3 regions of the Cohnella yongneupensis genome follow, and region 2 is predicted to be linked to each of the others. Evidence: riboswitches for the same ligand, from Rfam matches in the RefSeq annotation. Region 2 holds a riboswitch; each other region holds the start of a gene.
What was found. Region 2 has a riboswitch for cyclic di-AMP ahead of ACFPQ4_RS06265 (C40 family peptidase). Riboswitches for the same ligand answer to the same signal wherever they lie in the genome.
Positions count from the first base shown of each region.

Region 1: another riboswitch for cyclic di-AMP. It lies ahead of ACFPQ4_RS03595 (3D domain-containing protein); the one in region 2 lies ahead of ACFPQ4_RS06265 (C40 family peptidase).
Region 3: another riboswitch for cyclic di-AMP. It lies ahead of ACFPQ4_RS05325 (APC family permease); the one in region 2 lies ahead of ACFPQ4_RS06265 (C40 family peptidase).

Region 1 is NZ_JBHSNC010000010.1:169,137-175,118, reverse strand. It holds gene ACFPQ4_RS03605 (potassium channel family protein) at 1-190, shown strand, start outside; gene ACFPQ4_RS03600 (polysaccharide deacetylase family protein) at 272-1,081, shown strand; gene ACFPQ4_RS03595 (3D domain-containing protein) at 1,083-1,721, opposite strand; cyclic di-AMP (ydaO/yuaA leader) riboswitch at 1,732-1,939, opposite strand; gene ACFPQ4_RS03590 (LysR family transcriptional regulator) at 2,124-3,032, opposite strand; gene ACFPQ4_RS03585 (succinate dehydrogenase cytochrome b558 subunit) at 3,236-3,901, shown strand; gene sdhA (succinate dehydrogenase flavoprotein subunit) at 3,965-5,722, shown strand; gene sdhB (succinate dehydrogenase iron-sulfur subunit) at 5,726-5,982, shown strand, end outside.
Region 2 is NZ_JBHSNC010000019.1:54,773-60,754, reverse strand. It holds gene ACFPQ4_RS06275 (M1 family metallopeptidase) at 1-144, shown strand, start outside; gene ACFPQ4_RS06270 (hypothetical protein) at 158-967, shown strand; cyclic di-AMP (ydaO/yuaA leader) riboswitch at 1,182-1,322, shown strand; gene ACFPQ4_RS06265 (C40 family peptidase) at 1,327-1,857, shown strand; gene ACFPQ4_RS06260 (DEAD/DEAH box helicase) at 2,418-3,584, opposite strand; gene ACFPQ4_RS06255 (SRPBCC family protein) at 3,683-4,168, opposite strand; gene ACFPQ4_RS06250 (hypothetical protein) at 4,505-4,783, shown strand; gene ACFPQ4_RS06245 (FAD:protein FMN transferase) at 4,815-5,810, shown strand; gene ACFPQ4_RS06240 (ferric reductase) at 5,824-5,982, shown strand, end outside.
Region 3 is NZ_JBHSNC010000013.1:70,632-76,613, reverse strand. It holds gene ACFPQ4_RS05325 (APC family permease) at 1-1,676, opposite strand, end outside; cyclic di-AMP (ydaO/yuaA leader) riboswitch at 1,775-1,947, opposite strand; gene ACFPQ4_RS05320 (allophanate hydrolase-related protein) at 2,225-2,620, opposite strand; gene ACFPQ4_RS05315 (allophanate hydrolase) at 2,640-4,031, opposite strand; gene uca (urea carboxylase) at 4,050-5,982, opposite strand, start outside.

The DNA.
Region 1 (5,982 bases), on a different contig from region 2:
CCTATCGGGACAATCGCTCGAAGACGTCAATCCGAGAGGACGGTTCGGTTGCAGCATCGTGGCGATTAACAAACCGAAGGGTATCATCATCGCGCCGGCAGCCAACGATGTGCTTGCCGAGAAGGACGTCATGGTCGTCATCGGGACGAACGAGCAAATTGAGCAGTTCCAGCACTCGCTCAACAAATAATCGATTTGCAGCCGTAAGTATGAAAAAGTTCCCACTTGCTCAGGATATAAGGTAGACGATCGGTCCTGGGAGGGTGGCACAATGGCAGGTTGGCGTTATCGAATCGCGGTGATGGTGCTGGGGGGCGCCGTCACCCTTTTATGTTTGATGGGGTCGGCTCGTTCGGCCGGAGCCGTACCGCCCGGCATACAGTGGACGGATTTGGAACGCAAATTCGAAGGGGTATTCGTCTTATCCGCTTCGCGCGAGTCTAGGAAAGTGGCGCTAACGTTCGATGACGTGCCGGATCCTAGATTTACGGGTCAAGTTCTCGACGTATTAAAGAAAAAGCACGTGACGGCTACTTTTTTCGCTATGGGGACGCGCAGCATGAAACATCCGGATCTGCTTAGGCGCATTAAGCGCGAAGGGCATGACGTAGGCAACCATTCCTACAGCCATCCGGATTTCTCCAAGCTGCCGGTCGAGGACGTGAAGCGGCAGATTACGCGCGCGGAGACGGTCATCGCGGGTATTATCGGTTACAAGCCGAAGCTTGTCCGCCCGCCGTACGGGGAAATTATGCCGGAACAGCTGGAGTGGGCGAAAACGCAAGGGTATACGGTCGTCAATTGGGACGTGGATTCCGCGGATTGGCGGCAATTGACTGAGAATGAAGTGTTCCGCAACGTGACGAAGTCGGTCAGGCCGGGATCGGTCATTCTTATGCATGCGGGAGGCGGGGAAGGGCAAAGTCTCGCCGGTACGGTCAAAGCGCTGCCTCGGATTATCGATTGGCTGAGGGAGCATGACTACGAGCCGGTCTCCTTGTCGGAGCTGCTCGGATTGCCGGTAAAACGCGATAACTCCCTCAAGCAGATGTTGCATCTGCCCGAAGGAGCTATCGAGTAACTTATTTCAAAATGTACACTTTCACGTTCTGAATGCCGAATTCGGAGACGAACGCCGGGGTGCCGGGAATGAAAATATCGACGCGTTTACCTTTGATGGCCGAGCCTTTGTCGGTCGCCGTTCCGACCATGCCGCCGACCGGCAAGCCGTTGAAGTCGTAGCCCGTAATGTACAGCTTCGTTCCGAACGGGATTACGCTCGGATCGACGGCGATCGTACCCAGCTTCAGCGCGTTGCCGAAGTAGTCGACGGCGCCCCAGGGGCCGTTTTCTTCCGGAGCCGACGAGTACGCCGTTGCTTTGATATCGAGCACTTTGGAGTATGCGAGCGAAACCCCTGCATTCGTGGTGATCGATTGCGCCGTAACCGACGGTTGCTCGGTCGACTTCGCCGTGACCGTGTTGGTCGTCGGAATCGAAAGCCGCAAGCCCGCGTAGATGTTCGTCGGGTCCACGTTCGGATTGGCGTCCAGCAGAAGCTGCGTCGGAATGCCGTAATATTGGGATAGCTTCCAGAACGTCGTCGTGTCCGTAGCGATGTGAGTCGTTGCCGCATGGGCGGTTAATGCAGGAATGAGCAGAGCGCCGCCCAAGACGAGCGATGCCGTGCGCGTGCCGAGATTCTTCAGTTTTCGGTTCATAAGTATACTTGCCTCCTAATAAAATGGGGCCGGCGAGGTTAGCTGTCGGGTTCGGATTGGGAGTACAACCCTACGATCGGACGAGCGACGTCTCCGTCGCTAAGTACGTTTCGATTCACCCCGAGTGCAGTCGGCGTTGGACGATGGCCGAGCCATCCGCGCCTATGCGCACGTTAAGTATTTTCCCCCGCACCAAATGGTTTAGGCCAGATTTGGTTGTCCATTCATAGGGAACGATTGTTACACGGTTCCACTCTGAATGGCTTAGATACAAACGTTATGCCGCTATCTTCCAAGATTGGCGGCAACCGTTTATACGTCTTGTAGAGGTTAACACAGCAGGCAGATCGTTGGAACCGGAAAATCCCGGCAATCGCCCTCAAACCCGCGCCGGGACTGCATTTACGGAGTGTTCGTCCGACGGCTGAAATAAGCGGTCATCTCGTCGATCAAATAGCGGGTCGAAGGCGCAAGCCATGCCGGATCCCCGTGAATGATCGATATCGTCCGCTTCGTCTCTTCCAGTTCCGGAATGCGGACCAGGTACAGGTCGTTGTCTGCGAGTAGCTGCTCGCGCATATACGATTTGGGCAAAAGCGTCCCGGCCCGGCACGCGGATAACAACCGGATGATGGCTTCGAACGAATCGATTTCCATGCGAACGTCCGGCTTCAGATTGTATTTACGGAACAGCTCGTCCGTGTGCGTGCGGTACCAGGTGCCCGGCGCGAACAAAATCATGGGCAATCCGTTCAGATCGGACATCGCCAGCTGCGTTCTCTCTAATATATAGTGCGTTCGGGGAAGGACGAGTATGAGGTGATCGTCAAATAAGGGTAAACTTGTAATGGCGGGATCGGCATCGACGGCGGACGCGACGAGACCGAAGTCGACTTTACGCTCCTTCACTAGCGTCGCGATTTCGTGCGCTTTGCCGGTGACCGCTTTGATCTCGAGCTGAGGATGTTTCTCCGTCATCGCTTGGATAAGCTCAGGCAACGTCGTCTGCAGCGTCGTTAGGCTAGCTCCGATCGTGGCGACCGGCGCTTCCTCGGACTTGAAAGCGTTCAGCTTTTGCAAGTAATTGCTGTGGAACCGGCGAAGCTCCAATGCGAATTCATAAGTCAGTTGTCCGGCCGCGGTGAGCTCAAGGCGTTTGCCGATGCGGCGGAACAGGGTCACTTCCAGCTCCGATTCCAGCTTGGCGATTCGCCGGGATAGCGCGGGCTGAGAGACGTTCAGCCGCTCTGCCGCTTTGTTCAGGCTCGTCTGCTCCACGATCGTGGCGAACGCGCGCATGTCATCAAGCATGTCGGACGACTCCTTCATTGTCGAATAAAGGTACCATATGCATAATCGTTATAAGTTATAATAAGAAATATGCAGTTCCATTATAAGCGAAAATAGAGTAACCTATAAAGCGGTGACTGATGGTGGCGAATGGCATTGAAGGCAATGTCTAAGAGCGTCCACAGCGACAATCGCACGGTTACGAAAGGAGAACACATACGGACATGAAAGGGAATTCTTACTTACCGCGCAAGCTTCACTCTTTGCTCGGTGTCATTCCGCTAGGCCTGTTCTTGGTCGAGCACGCATTGACGAACTACTCCGCATACGAAGGCGGAACCGAGGGATTCGCGGACAGCATCGACTTTTTGCACGGGCTTCCGTTGTTACCGTTCCTAGAGCTGTTCTTTATTTGGTTGCCGATTTTGTTCCACGGCGTTTACGGGTTGTACATGGCGTTCCAATCCAACCTTAACGTCGGCCGCTTCAGCTACTCCCGGAACTGGGCGTTCGCGTTGCAACGCGTTACCGGAGTAATCACGTTCATCTTCGTCGCTTGGCATGTCTACGAGACGCGCTTGCAAGTTACGTTCGGCAACACGACGTATGAACAACTCGGCTCGCATATGCACGATATCGTCAGCAATCCGGCCGTGTTCACGATCTATATCATTGCTGTCCTTGCGGCTACGTTCCACTTCGCCAACGGCATCTGGGCATTCCTCGTCAGTTGGGGAATCACGATCGGTCCGCGCGCGCAAAAAGTGTCCGCGAACATTTGCATGGGCATCTTCGTTATCGTGTCCGTGTTATTCTTGCTGTCGCTGATCGCGTTCCGCGGCGACGAGTTCGATGCCGCTGCGTCGATCGCTTCCGTAACGGCAGGTTAAGCTTAGGCAATCGCACCCAGTTTTGCTGAGGCAGAACTTTTTTTTAGGGAGGAAGAAGACGTAATGGCTACAGGTAAAGTCATAGTTGTAGGCGGCGGACTGGCCGGCCTTATGGCAACGATAAAAGCGGCTGAAGCGGGCGTACGGGTCGATCTGTTCTCGCTCGTTCCGGTCAAAAGATCGCACTCCGTATGCGCGCAAGGCGGCATTAACGGAGCAGTCAATACGAAGGGCGAAGGCGACTCCCCGTGGGAGCACTTCGACGATACGGTTTATGGAGGCGACTTCCTCGCCAACCAGCCGCCGGTTAAAGCGATGTGCGAAGCGGCGCCCGGCATCATTCACTTGATGGACCGGATGGGCGTTATGTTCAGCCGTACGCCGGAAGGCTTGCTTGACTTCCGCCGGTTCGGCGGAACGCAATACCACCGCACGGCGTTCGCGGGCGCGACGACGGGCCAGCAGCTCCTGTACGCGTTGGACGAGCAAGTTCGCCGCTGGGAAGCGGCCGGACTCGTGCAAAAGTACGAGCACTGGGAGTTCACGGGAGCGGTAGTGGACGACGACGGCATTTGCCGCGGCATCTCGGCGCAAGACTTGCGCACGATGGAGTCGGTCACATTCCGCGGCGACGCGGTTATTCTCGCGACCGGCGGTCCCGGCATTATTTTCGGCAAAACGACGAACTCGGTTATCAATACGGGTACCGCGGCCAGCGCGGTGTATCAGCAAGGTGTATACTACGCGAACGGCGAGTTCATCCAAATTCACCCGACGGCTATTCCGGGCGACGATAAGAACCGCCTCATGAGCGAATCCGCCCGCGGCGAAGGCGGACGGATTTGGACGTACAAGGACGGCAAGCCTTGGTACTTCCTCGAGGAGAAATATCCGGCGTACGGTAACCTCGTGCCTCGGGATATCGCGACTCGCGAAATTTTCGACGTATGCGTCAACCAAAAGCTCGGCATCAACGGCGAGAACAGAGTGTATCTCGATTTGTCGCATAAAGATCCGAAGGAGCTCGACGTTAAACTCGGCGGCATTATCGAGATTTACGAGAAGTTCATGGGCGACGACCCGCGCAAAATTCCGATGCAAATTTTCCCGGCGGTTCACTACTCGATGGGCGGACTATGGGTCGATTACAACCAAATGACGAACATCCCGGGCTTGTTCGCTTGCGGAGAGTGCGAGTACCAATACCACGGCGCGAACCGTCTCGGAGCGAACTCCTTGCTGTCCGCGATCTTCGGCGGCATGGTAACCGGACCTAAAGCGATCGAATATATCAAAGGATTGAAGAAGTCCGCCGAGGACGTATCGGAAAGCGTATTCGAGCGCGAGCGCAACAAGCAAGCGAGCAAATACGACGCGATCACGAAGATGGACGGCAACGAGAACGCGTACGTCATCAGCAAGGAGCTCGGCGAGTGGATGACGAACAACATGACCGTCGTTCGCCACAACGACAAGCTTCAGCAGACGATCGACAAGATCAAAGAGCTCAAGCAACGCTACACGAAAATCAACATCAACGATACGCTCAAGTGGAACAATGCCGGCGCGGCTTATACGCGTCAATTGTGGAACATGCTTGAGTTGGCGGAGTCGATGACGGTCAGCGCGCTCATGCGCGACGAGAGCCGCGGCGCTCACTACAAGCCGGACTTCCCGGGTCGCAACGACGAGAAGTTCCTGAAGACGACCAAGGCGAAGTGGACGGCCGAAGGGCCGCAAATTTCGTACGAAGAAGTCGACGTTTCCTTGATCAAGCCGCGTACGCGCGACTATTCCTCGAACAAGAAGAAGGAGGGCTAAGCGATGGCAGATACGGCAACGGCAAAACGAACGGTAAAGTTCATTATTACGCGTCGGGATCAGCCTGATGCCTCCTCTTATACGGAGGAATTCGAGGTTCCTTACCGCCCTAACATGAACGTCATCAGCGCGCTCATGGAAATTCAGCGGAATCCGGTTAAAGCGGACGGTTCGAAAACCGCGCCGGTATGCTGGGAATCGAACTGCTTGGAGGAAGTGTGTGGCGCTTGCTCGATGGTCATTAACGGCAAGCCTCGCCA
Region 2 (5,982 bases):
ATCGATCCGTCCATGAACGTAGTGCTCGACAATCGCAGATATAACAACTACTTAAAGGCCGAAGTACCTAAACAGGACAGGACGCGGTGGTCGTCCGGCATTACGCAGCTGATCGAAGGAATATTCGGAACGATAGCCTGGTGAGGTGATGGGATCCATGAGAGCACGATTAAAAAAGGGATGGGACATGACCGTACGGCATAAGTATGTGTTGGTTCTCCTATTTCTGTACCGCCTGCTGTGGGGATTCTTCCTCTACCGGTTCGTCGACTCGGTCGTGACGCCGATATTGGCGCGTTACCCGAGCGATCATCCGAACGAGGACGCCGCCAAGCTGTTTCTCGTCGAAGCGCAGTTCCGCATCCTTAAGACTGATCTACTTAACGAAACATTGCTGCTGCTCGGCGCGTTGCTGCTCGTGCGCATGATTCTCACGCCGCTCTTGAACGCCGGCGTATACTACTCCTTCCACCATGCGGAGGATGGAGCAGGTACGCAGGTGCTGTCCGGCATGAGGCGGGCATGGAAACCGGTGACCGCGCTTTACTGGCTGGAGAACGGACTGTCCGCGCTCCCCGCCCTATGGCTGCTGCCGCTTGCCCGAGACCGCTTCTATTCCGACGATTCCGTATCGGATTGGATGCAAGGGTTGCTCCCTTACGCCGTCCTATGGCTCGCCTGGGGGTTCCTGCTCCACCTGCTGTTTCAGTTCATGCAGTTCGGAGCCGTATCCAAGGAAGGGGTATTGAAAGGCGGCGGACACGCGCTGCGCAAAGGGCTCCCGTTAATCGCCGTCACGCTCGTCATGGTCGGCATCGGGATCGCGGTGTCTTTGGCGGCATCGGCCGTCGCGCTTCTCTGGTCAGGGTTTCTCGCCGTCGCGCTGCATCAGGCCTTCCACTTCGTCCGTTCGCTTCTGACGCTGTGGACATCGGCTTCTCAATATCACGTCTGGCGCGAATCGTAAGTTGCCTCTTTGTCCCCTATTCGACATGATCTGCCCGGGACACTCCCCGGTTGCTCTCCATTTTGGAGGGCAGCCGGGGTTTGGCGTTATTATCGGCGAGTAAAAATGTGCGGAAAGGACGGTGTAAATCCCCAGTAAACTAATCAAGATTAATAAATTCTAATTTAGCATTTGCAGGAAATTCGTCAGAATCACCGAATATCTAAGGCTGTGTGTAAAAAATTTGCCGAGTCCCCGCGCACCGGGGAACGGGGGAACCATTTAGTACGGGTGAATTGGCTTCGCTTCGCAGGAGCCATAGGGAACCTTCAACCGAACCCTCCAGCTAACCTCGTAGGCATTGGAAGGAGTCACCAGCTTTGCGCAAGCTATCGGTCATTCTTTTTTCTCTTGCAATGCTCTTGCTTGTCCAAGTCGGAAGCGTGTTCGCGGATTCCAAGCTGGATAACGAGATCGACAAGCTGATCGGCGTCGATTACCACTACGGCGGTACGTCGACCAAAGGCTTCGATTGCTCCGGCTTCACGCAATACGTATACAAGCAACTGGGCATCGATCTCCTGAGATCCTCTAGAGATCAAGCAACGCAAGGAAAGAAAGTCTCCAAGGACAACTTGCGTCCGGGAGACCTCGTGTTCTTCAAAACGAACGGCAGAACAATATCTCATGTGGGCATTTACGTCGGCGATGGCAAGTTCGCTCATGCTTCCGTTAGAAGAGGCATTACGATCAGCAGCCTGTCCGAGAAAGCCTACAGAAACATATTCGTTACCGCCCGTCGCGTTATGGACACGGAAACTTATGAAGCATTGGCAACCGAGTACGATCCGGCGGACGACGAGTTAACCGGACCTGCAGATTCGGGCGCTACGGATGAACCGTTGGAATAAGCTTCGGCTATTCCATCACACGACAAAGCCCCGCCAAATGGCGGGGCTTTGTTTTTGCGTTTTGTGCGCGGTGCGCGGGCAGATTTGTGTGAATGCCAACGGGCATTTGTCGCTGCAACCTCGCCTCGCAACGCTACAGCGACGAAACTCTCTATCTCGACTCTGCAACCTTGCCTTGCAATGCTACAGCGAACATTCTCACCCTCGCGTCCCTGTAACCTTGCCTCGCAACGCTACAGCGAACAATCTCACCATCGCGACCCTGTAACCGTGCCTTGCAACGCTACAGCGACGAAATTCTCTATCGCGACCCTGTAACCGTGCCTCGCACCGCTACAGCGAACATTCTCTCTATCGCGACCCTGTAACCTTGCCTCGCAATGCTACAGCAAACAATCTCACCTTCGCGACCCTGTAACCGTGCCTTGCAACGCTACAGCGAACATTCTCACCATCGCGACCCTGTAACCTCGCCTCGCAACGCTACAGCGAACAATCTCACCTGCGCAACTCTGTAACCGTGCCCCGCACCGCTACAGCCGCATACGTCCTCCAACAAATCAAGCCTTCCCAGCCGGGACGGCAGCTTCCATCGGATACGGATGATCTTCCACCTGCGGAATTTTCTTCTTGATCAGCTTCTCGATGTCCTTCAAATACGGCAACTCCTCGTATTCGCAGAAGGAAATCGCGATCCCGCTCAGTCCGGCGCGGCCGGTACGGCCGATCCGATGCACGTAGGTTTCCGGCACGTTCGGAAGGTTATAGTTGATAACATGCGACAATTCGTCGATGTCGATCCCTCTGGCCGCGATGTCCGTCGCCACGAGCACGCGAGTCGCGCCGCTCTTGAAGTTGTTCAGCGCCGCCTGGCGAGCGTTCTGCGACTTATCGCCGTGAATCGCCTGCGCCGAAATTTGCGCCTTGCTCAATCCGCGTACGACGCGGTCGGCGCCATGCTTCGTGCGGGTGAACACAAGCGCGGACACGATCGACTTATCCTGCAGCAAATGAATGAGCAATTGCAGCTTGTTCGGCTTATCGACGAGATAGACCGATTGCGTAATGCGATCCGCCGTCGAGGACACCGGCGTAATCTCGATGCGCACCGGATTCACGAGCAACGATTTCACCATCTCCGCGATTTCCGGCGGCATCGTCGCCGAGAAAAACAACGTCTGACGCTTCGTCGGCAGCTTGGCGACGATTCTCTTCATATCGTGGGCGAAGCCCATGTCGAGCATCCGATCGGCTTCATCCAGGACAAGAATTTGTACGTGACGCAGATCGACGACGTTCTGGTTCATTAAGTCGATCAGTCTTCCCGGCGTCGCGATAACGATATCCGCGCCACGCCCGAGCGATTCCTCCTGGCCTTTCTGCGATACGCCGCCAACGATGACCGCGCTGCGCAGCTTCGTGAATTTACCGTACGCCCGGATGTTGTCGTCAATTTGAATCGCGAGCTCACGCGTCGGCGTGAGGATCAATGCGCGAATCGGACGCCGCTGCCCCTGTTGCCCAGCCGGTTGCTCGCTTAAAAGTTGTATGATCGGAAGCGCGAATGCAGCCGTTTTTCCCGTCCCCGTCTGCGCGCAGCCGAACAAGTCTCTTCCCGCCAACACCGGCGGAATCGCTTGCTCCTGGATCGGCGTCGGCTTTACGTAGTTTTCTTGCGCTAATGCCTTCAGTATCGAAGGCACGATGTTCAAATCTTGGAATGTCATAAGATCTCCTTCTCGTTATCGTTCGTCTAACCCGATTCTACGATCATACCCGTCCGCAGGATAACCTGCAACTCATCCCGCTACCGCGTTGATCCAAGTCAGTTGTTTACGCCCGCGATTAGCGCTTTGTATTTCTCGTGCTCGACCGCCCATAAATCCATGCGCGATTCGATCGTTCTTCCGTCCAGAAGCGCCTCGATAACGTCCAGACAAACGTGCCACCCGGCAAGGTCTTTAGGCGTATGATCCGTTATTTTGCCGATCTTCTCGATTAGCAGCATTCGACAGCCGCCGGGCTCCGAGCTCAACTCGAACCGAACGCTATCTTCGCCCCACGTATAGGAAAGAACGGAATTAGATACCACCTCTATAATCCGCATATCTATGAACGTGCCGTTGCGCATATCGAATTTAATGATGCCGCCTTCCCGAAGGTCCTCGACGCTTAATTCGGAGAACCATTGCGATAGCTTGTCATTGTGCGTCAACCATGACCACGCTTGTTCGACCTCATGCTTCAGATGACGTTCGAAACGCGCTATGTATTCGCCGCCGGCTTTCTCTAATGAAGCCAAAGCTTGCATGCTATCTCTCCTCTAATGAATGCGTCAGACGTGCGCGTCCGGAAATTTATCGGCTACCAAGTTCAAAATAACGTTATCCGTTCTCGCCGTGAACGTCCATTCGGCCACGGTATAACCGCCTGGCTCTCCCCTTCCGCTATTATCGTTATCTCTACTATAGCATGCCCTTTAGTCTCTCATTATTTACCTTCTCATAGACGGCTACGCTCAGTATACTTTCAGCCAATTATCATATTCGTTTAAGGAATGGGCTCTATAATGAATTCGTAACCGGGAAATATCCGACTCTGTTACACTCTACTTGCACGGAAACGATTCAAGGAGGCTCACACGCCAATGAAAAAGGACAAATGGCTGAAATGGAAAATAGGCGCAGTCGCTTCCGTCGGCGTTGCCCTCTTGTTTCATGAGGTCAGATCAAGCGTCGCCTTCGAGCAAGCGACCGCCTCATCCTTGAACGATTCGGTGCCCGTCGCCGTCCAACAACAGCCGCAGCAACTTCCGGCACCCGATCAACTCGATCGCACGGACCGTAGTCAGACGAATAACGGCACGTTCGAGAATAGACACAATCGCTCCGAATTCAGACCGCAAACGAGAACAAGACGTTCTTAACCCACTCCGACGCGAAATAGGTGCATGAATAATGCCAAATCCCGTTCAGTCGATTACGTTCCAAGCCATGAATACGCATATAGATCTTATGTTCGTAGCCGAACCGACGGCCGTCGCCCCTATAGAACGGTTCGCTGTCGATTCGTTCCGCGCCGCCGAAGAGAGGTTCAGCCGGTTCATCTCGGGCAGCGAGCTCAGCCAACTGAACCGCGTAGCCGGAGCGCGTTGCCTGGTGTCCGAGCCGATGATAGAAGTGCTCCTGCTTACGGAAGGTTATCGGCAAATAACCGACGGCGCTTTTAACCCGTTAATCTTGCAGGCCCTTGAGCATCTAGGTTACCGTGAAACATTTGACCTCGTTAAACAACGTGCGGAATACCCTGTGCAGCCGGAAGAGATTAGCGTCGTTAATCTAGCGGAGCTACTTATAGACCCTTCGATGAAATCCATCAAACTCCCTCCGCAGTCCAAGCTCGATCTAGGCGGCATCGTCAAAAGCTGGACCGTCGACCGACTCGCTAGCGACCTTAGAAGTCTGTTCGGCGTTCAACAAGCGTTCGTTAACGCAGGCGGAGACCTTACGGCGTGGGGAGGATCGTTCACAAGCGGAGATCCGTGGGTCATCGGAATCGAAGATCCTTGGGACACGCAAGTCGATATTGGCATCCTGACGTTAACCGACGGTGCCGTTGCGACTTCCAGCAAGCTAGGCCGACAGTGGTCGACGAGCCAAGGAATGATGCACCATCTCATCGATCCCGTCCGCATGCTTCCGAGCCATAGCGATGTCGTCCAATGTACGGTCATCGGTCCCAATGTCATGGACTGCGAAGTATGGTCGAAAACGATTTGCATACGAGGCTTCGAGGTCGGACTGGCTTTATTCGAACAGAACACGCTGGGCTACGAGGCGCTGCTTTTCACATCCGACCGCCGGGTTCATTACTATGGTAGCGAGAGTTCGCTTGGTCAAACGTGGCACGGTATTCCGATCGACCAATGCCGGTTCCGGCCGGCGATTATATAAATGAAATAAGTAGGTGAAGCCGTTGATCGATCTATTCGTGGATTTACCGACTTGGCCTATGATCCGCTCGCTCGGGATCGCGTCGTATCTCATGCTGGGCATCGGCATTTGCCTAGGCATCCTATATAGCTGGCCTAACCAACTCCCCAAGAGAAAGCTGTTCCGCTATAAG
Region 3 (5,982 bases), on a different contig from region 2:
TAGTTCGACTCGCTCGCCTTGCGCTGTACCGTATCGATGAACTTGCTAAGCGGCTGAATAATGCTCCGGTAGTGGGAGTGCAGCGTCACCAATCGGATGTCCGGCCGCCACTTGCTCCATTTTTCCTCGAACAGCGCCTCGTCTTCCCGTTCGAACGGGATGTAGACCGCGATAATTTGATCCGCGTTAAGCGATTGCGCATAGTTAACCGAATGCTCGACGACGTGCGTAATTCCGGATACCGGTACGATGATGACGTTGCCTTTGATCGGCACGGTCGGCTCGCAAGTGGCCAACCGCAGTTGTTCGCCTACGGCTTCGTAATGCTTTTTGATCCGTTGGAAAATAAAGATGATCATCGGCATGAACACGAGAACCGGCCACACTTGGCTGAACTTCGTAACGAAGAACATCATCGTGACGGTAAAGCAAATGATCGCGCCGATCGTATTAATGATGAGCTTCGGAATCCAGCCGCTCGGCTTCTGACGAACCCATTTCACGATCATGCCCACTTGCGCGAGCGTGAACGGAATGAATACGCCGACGGCATATAGCGGGATAAGCTGCTCGGTTTGACCCTTAAAAGCAATGATTAGGATGATCGACAGAAAGCCTAGGCTAATTATTCCGTTCGAATAACCCAACCGGTCGCCCCTGATCGTGAACATGCGCGGAATGAACTTATCTTTCGCCAGATTGACGGCCAAGAGCGGGTAAGCCGAATAGCCGGTATTCGCCGCGAGAATCAAGATCAATGCCGTCGTGCCTTGAATGAAGAAGTACATAAAGTGCCGTCCGAACGTGTGCTCGGCGATCTGGGAGACGACCGTTACGTCGTGCTTCGGCGTTACGCCGTAGTAATACGCCAGCATCACGATGCCGGAGAATAAGATCGCGAGCAACACGCCCATCGCGATCAATGTCTTCGCCGCGTTGTTGGGCGCAGGCGATTTGAAGTTCGGAATGGCGTTCGAGATCGCTTCGACCCCGGTAAGCGCCGAGCTACCCGAGGCGAACGCCTTCAAGAGCAAGAACAAGGAGATGCCCGCAACCGGCGTGCCGACCGAAGTATGCAGCTCCGTCGACACGTCGCCCGTAGCGATCTTGTAGATCCCTACGCCGATCAGGATGAACAGCGCTAGCACGAACAAGTAAACCGGATACGCGAGTATCGAGGCCGATTCCGTAAGCCCGCGCAAATTCAATATCGTAATGAAAACAACGAATATGACCGCGATAATGACCGTGTAGGGATGAAGACTCGGGAAAGCCGACGTTATGGCGTCCGTGCCGGCCGATACGCTTACCGCTACGGTCAGAATATAGTCGACGAGCAATGAACCGCCCGATACTAGTCCAGCCGATAACCCTAAATTTTCCTTCGATACGACGTACGCCCCGCCCCCGTGAGGATAGGCGAAAATAACTTGCCGATAAGATAAAATTAACGCCAGCAACAGGATCAATACGCCGATCGCGATCGGAACCGAATACCACATTGCGGCAGCGCTGATCGTGACCAGGACAAGCAGGATCTGCTCCGGACCGTAAGCAACCGACGACAAGGCGTCCGAGGATAAGATGGCCAGCGCCTTCGTCTTGATCAGCTTTTGCTCCCCTAATTCGTTCGATTTAAGGGGTCGCCCGATCAACAATCTTTTAATGGAATGCATGCCTTACACCGCCAAGTCTAAAGTTATGAAGTCGATACGATGACACAACAAAAAAAACCGCAGAGGTTTCCCCTGCGGCCGGTAATCGTGCCGAAGTTGTGTCTCCTCTAAGACGCTTACGAGGTTAGCTGACGGATTCGGGCGTGTAGAGTCGCCCTACGATAACGGTCTAATGACGCGTTCATCGATTCACCCCGCGCGGCGAGCGGAAAGCCCGTCGCAGATTGGTTCCCCCGTTCCTTAGACTTCAAGGACTCAGCGTATGCTTTTATTATGAAGTTGATGGAATGATCATATTCCTCTCGCTCCGATCTGTAAATCTCGATTTTCCGTCCGATTCCGGCGTAATCGCCATATTTGCGTCATGAATGCGCATACACTTCGCCTACCCGTCGCGCAGCATCTCCACCATGCCTCATTCATCGAATTACCGCTTGCGGTTGATCTGCCGCTTGAAAAAGCGAATAATAAGCCCTTCCCGTATCAGGGCTTATTATTCGCTGGCTACGCCGGTTATATTTGACGATATACATGGGAAAATTTGTTATTCACTTATTTAGGTTTCTCCAGCTTCCGAGGCTCGTAATATCTTCCGCGCCTGCCCATTCGGATGCGTAGCCTTCGCATATGAAGCCAGGCACTTCCGTACCGTCCGCTAGCTCGACCTTGCCGATTCCGAGCGGACTCGGAATCAAGGCGACGAACGAGCCGAACGCCGTCAACGGCAGCTCCCACAGTTCCAATGCGATTGGCGCGCCGCCATTGGTGAGCTTGATTAATCCCGGCTTCGCCGGCGTCGTCGGCAGCTTGAGCAAGCGATACTTGGCGGCCGTCGTCGACTCTCGCACGAACGTCCCTCCGCGTTCCAGCAGCTGTTTCTCGAGCGGGAATCCGCGCATATGCAAGCCGCATACCGCCACTAACGTAGTGTCCGAAGTTGACATGGGCATTCCTCCTGGAAGTTTATTGGCGTATCGGGGACAGCGGATTTGCGATCCGCGCTTGGGTCTGCGCCACGGCTTGCGCGCAGCCGCGGATCAGATCTTCCCGCTCCGCCGTAGCGAATAGCGTGATGCCGAACGGTAACTCCGCCGCCGCATCACCCGCCGGAATCGCGATCGCGCATAGATCCAGCAGGTTGCAGTGGTTTGTATACCTTCCCATGTCGCGGTTCGTCGCAATGGGGTCTTGCCGTACTTGCTCGCGCGTCCAAGTGCCGCCGGCCGTCGGCATGACGAGCACCGCGTCCTTCAGCCGCATGCGCGCTTCGAGCTTGTAAGCTTGCAGCTTGTGCATCGCTTGGAACAACGACGCGGCCGAATGCTTGGGGTCGGCTCCCGTTCTAAGAATGCGTTCGGTCACGGGAAGCGATGCTCCCGGATTCGCCTCGACGAACGCGCCGAGACCCGCCCATCGCTCCGCTACCCACGGACCTTCGTACAGAACGGATGCAGCTTCGCCGTACATCGCGACGTCGACTTCCTCGACGGGAATGTCCAGCGTCCGCAGCGTCGCGACCGCAGCCTGCCAAGCCTGCTCGTATTCGGCCGCGTAAGGGCCGTAGAACCCCAGCGTGCCCGCGGTCGGCACGCAGATGCGCGATGGCAGCGCGGCGGTCGGCGAGGGCAGCGGTCGGGACCAAGGGTCGCTCTCGTGAGGACCGCGAACGACACGGTCGACCTCGAACGCATCGGCAGCATCCCACGCGAATACCGTGACGCAGTCCAAGCTCTCGCACGCAGGCACGACGCCTCGCACCGGCCACGCGCCAAGGCTCGGCTTATAGCCGACGAGCCGGTTCAGGTGTGCCGGAACGCGCCCCGAGCCCGCCGTATCGGTGCCAAGGGAGAATGCCGCGTGACCGCGAGCTACCGCGACCGCCGAGCCGCTGCTCGAGCCGCCGCTAATGAGTTCTGGCCTAAGCGCGTTATGCGTCTCGCCGTATGGACTTCGCGTCCCGACGAGCCCCGTGGCGAATTGGTCGAGGTTCGTCTTGCCTAGCGGAATCGCTCCCGCTTCGATGAGCCGGGCAACGACCGCGGCATCCTCGGAGGGCTGGTAGGCGTACGCCGGACAACCCGCCGTCGTCGGCGCGCCGGACCAATCGATATTGTCTTTGATCGCGAACGGAATGCCCCACAGCGGCGCTTGCGCCGGATCGATTCCGTTCAACCGAAGGAGAAAAGGCTCGATCCGAGACCACTCCGGCGGAGTGATCCATATATTCATTTCTTGATCCTGCTTCGCGCGAAGGATAATCTCCCCCACGACCTCTGCCGGTGTCGTCTCGCCGCTCCGATAACGCTCCCTAAGCTCATTTATCTTGAGCGCTTGAGGTGTTTTGGCCGCGTCCATAAGTCTCCTCCTCGTCCTTTACTTCATAATACTGGCGATAAGCTGCCCCGAATGCACCGGATCCCCTGGCGTAACGAAGAGCGAGCCGATGATTCCGTCCGAGGGAGCTTGCTGGGCGAACTCCATCTTCATGCTCTCTTGGATGATGAGCGTGTCGCCTTTCTTCACTTCCTGTCCCGGCGTCACGAGCACTTTCCATACGCTGCCCGGCATCGGCGTCCGTACGGCGACGGCGCCTTCCGGCAGAACGTTCTCTTCGGTAGGCTTCGCCGTCTCTTGCTCGGAGACATACTCGGCGAGACCAAGCCGCTTCCAGCTCTCCCGCTCCGCCTGGAAAGCCGTCTGCTGCTTATGCTTGAAAGCGTCCGCGCTCTCCTTGATCGAGTCGAGGTACGCCAAGTACTCGCCGAAGTCGAACTCGGTTTCCGTAATATCCGCTTCGAACCGGCCGCGCAGGAAATCTTCGCGCAAGACGAGCAGCTCCTCGGCGCTGACCGGATAAAATTGAATTTGATCGAAGAAACGTAGCAGCCACGGCTGGCCCGGCTTAAAGCTCGCCGTCGGGCGCAACTTATTCCACATTTGTACCGTGCGTCCGACGAATTGATATCCGCCAGGCCCTTCCATGCCGTAAACGCACATGTACGCTCCGCCTATACCGACGGCGTTCTCCGGGGTCCAAGTGCGCGCCGGGTTGTACTTCGTCGTCACGAGCCGATGACGCGGATCGGTCGGCGTCGCGACCGGCGCGCCGAGATAGACGTCGCCAAGTCCGAGCACGAGGTAATTCGCTTCGAACACGATGCGTTGCACTTCCTCGATGCTGTCCAGCCCGTTCACCCGCCGGATAAACTCGATGTTGCTCGGACACCAAGGCGCATCGGGGCGTACGTTCTGCTGGTAACGGTCGATCGCTACCCGCGTAGCCGGGTCGTCCCAAGACAGCGGCAGGCGGACGATCCGCGAAGGCACGCGAATCGAATGCAACGGAGGCAGCGCTTGGTCGATCTCTACGATGCGCTTGCATGCTTCCATAGCCGTAATTCGCGAAGGATCGATATGCACTTGCAAAGAGCGGATTCCCGGCGTCAGATCGATGACCGGAATCGCGTCGCTGGCTTTGATCGCCTGCATTAAGGCGTTCGCTTGGAAGCGAAGCGCCAAGTCCAGTTCGAGCTCTCCGTATTCGACGAGCAAATATTGATCGCCGCAGCAACGGATCGTCAGCGGATACCGGCGGCTTTCGGAAACGTCGCGATGCAAAATCGGGTAATCGGTTCGGAAGTCGGACGCCGCCGATGGCGGCAACACGACAGGCTCGAACGCTTCCCGCTCGCCTTCGCCAATCGCATGCAGGTTAAGCTCCTGCGCCGAACGCAACGCTTCGGCCTCTTGCAGCGTCAGCAACCGGAAGCGCACGGTGTCTCCTGGGTGCAACTGACCGAGCTTCCATAGCTCGGCGGTCGCCGTCGTCACCGGGCAGACGAAGCCGCCTAGACTCGGACCGTCCGGACCAAGCAATATCGGCATGTCGCCGGTGAGATCGAGCGTGCCGACCGCATAGGCGTTATCGTGAATGTTAGAAGGATGAAGGCCCGCTTCGCCTCCGTCCTCTCTGGTCCAGAGAGGCGCGGGTCCGATCAGCCGGACGCCCGTGCGCGAGCTGTTGTAATGAACCTCCCAGGCCGTTTCCGTCAGCTGAGCCAAATAACCCGGCCGCAGAAATTCTTCCGTGCAATGAGGTCCTGGAATAACGCCTATCGTCCACGCTTTAGTCATTAGAGGGCGATCCGCGTAGGCGAGTTCATCCGAGTCCGAGACAGGGTCAACTACGCCCGGAACGCCGTCGACGGAGCTCGCGTTCACGTTCAGCACGTCGCCGGTCCGAATCGCGCGTCCGCCGTGACCGCCGAAATTGCCGAGCGTGAAAGTCGAAGCGCTGCCCAGAATG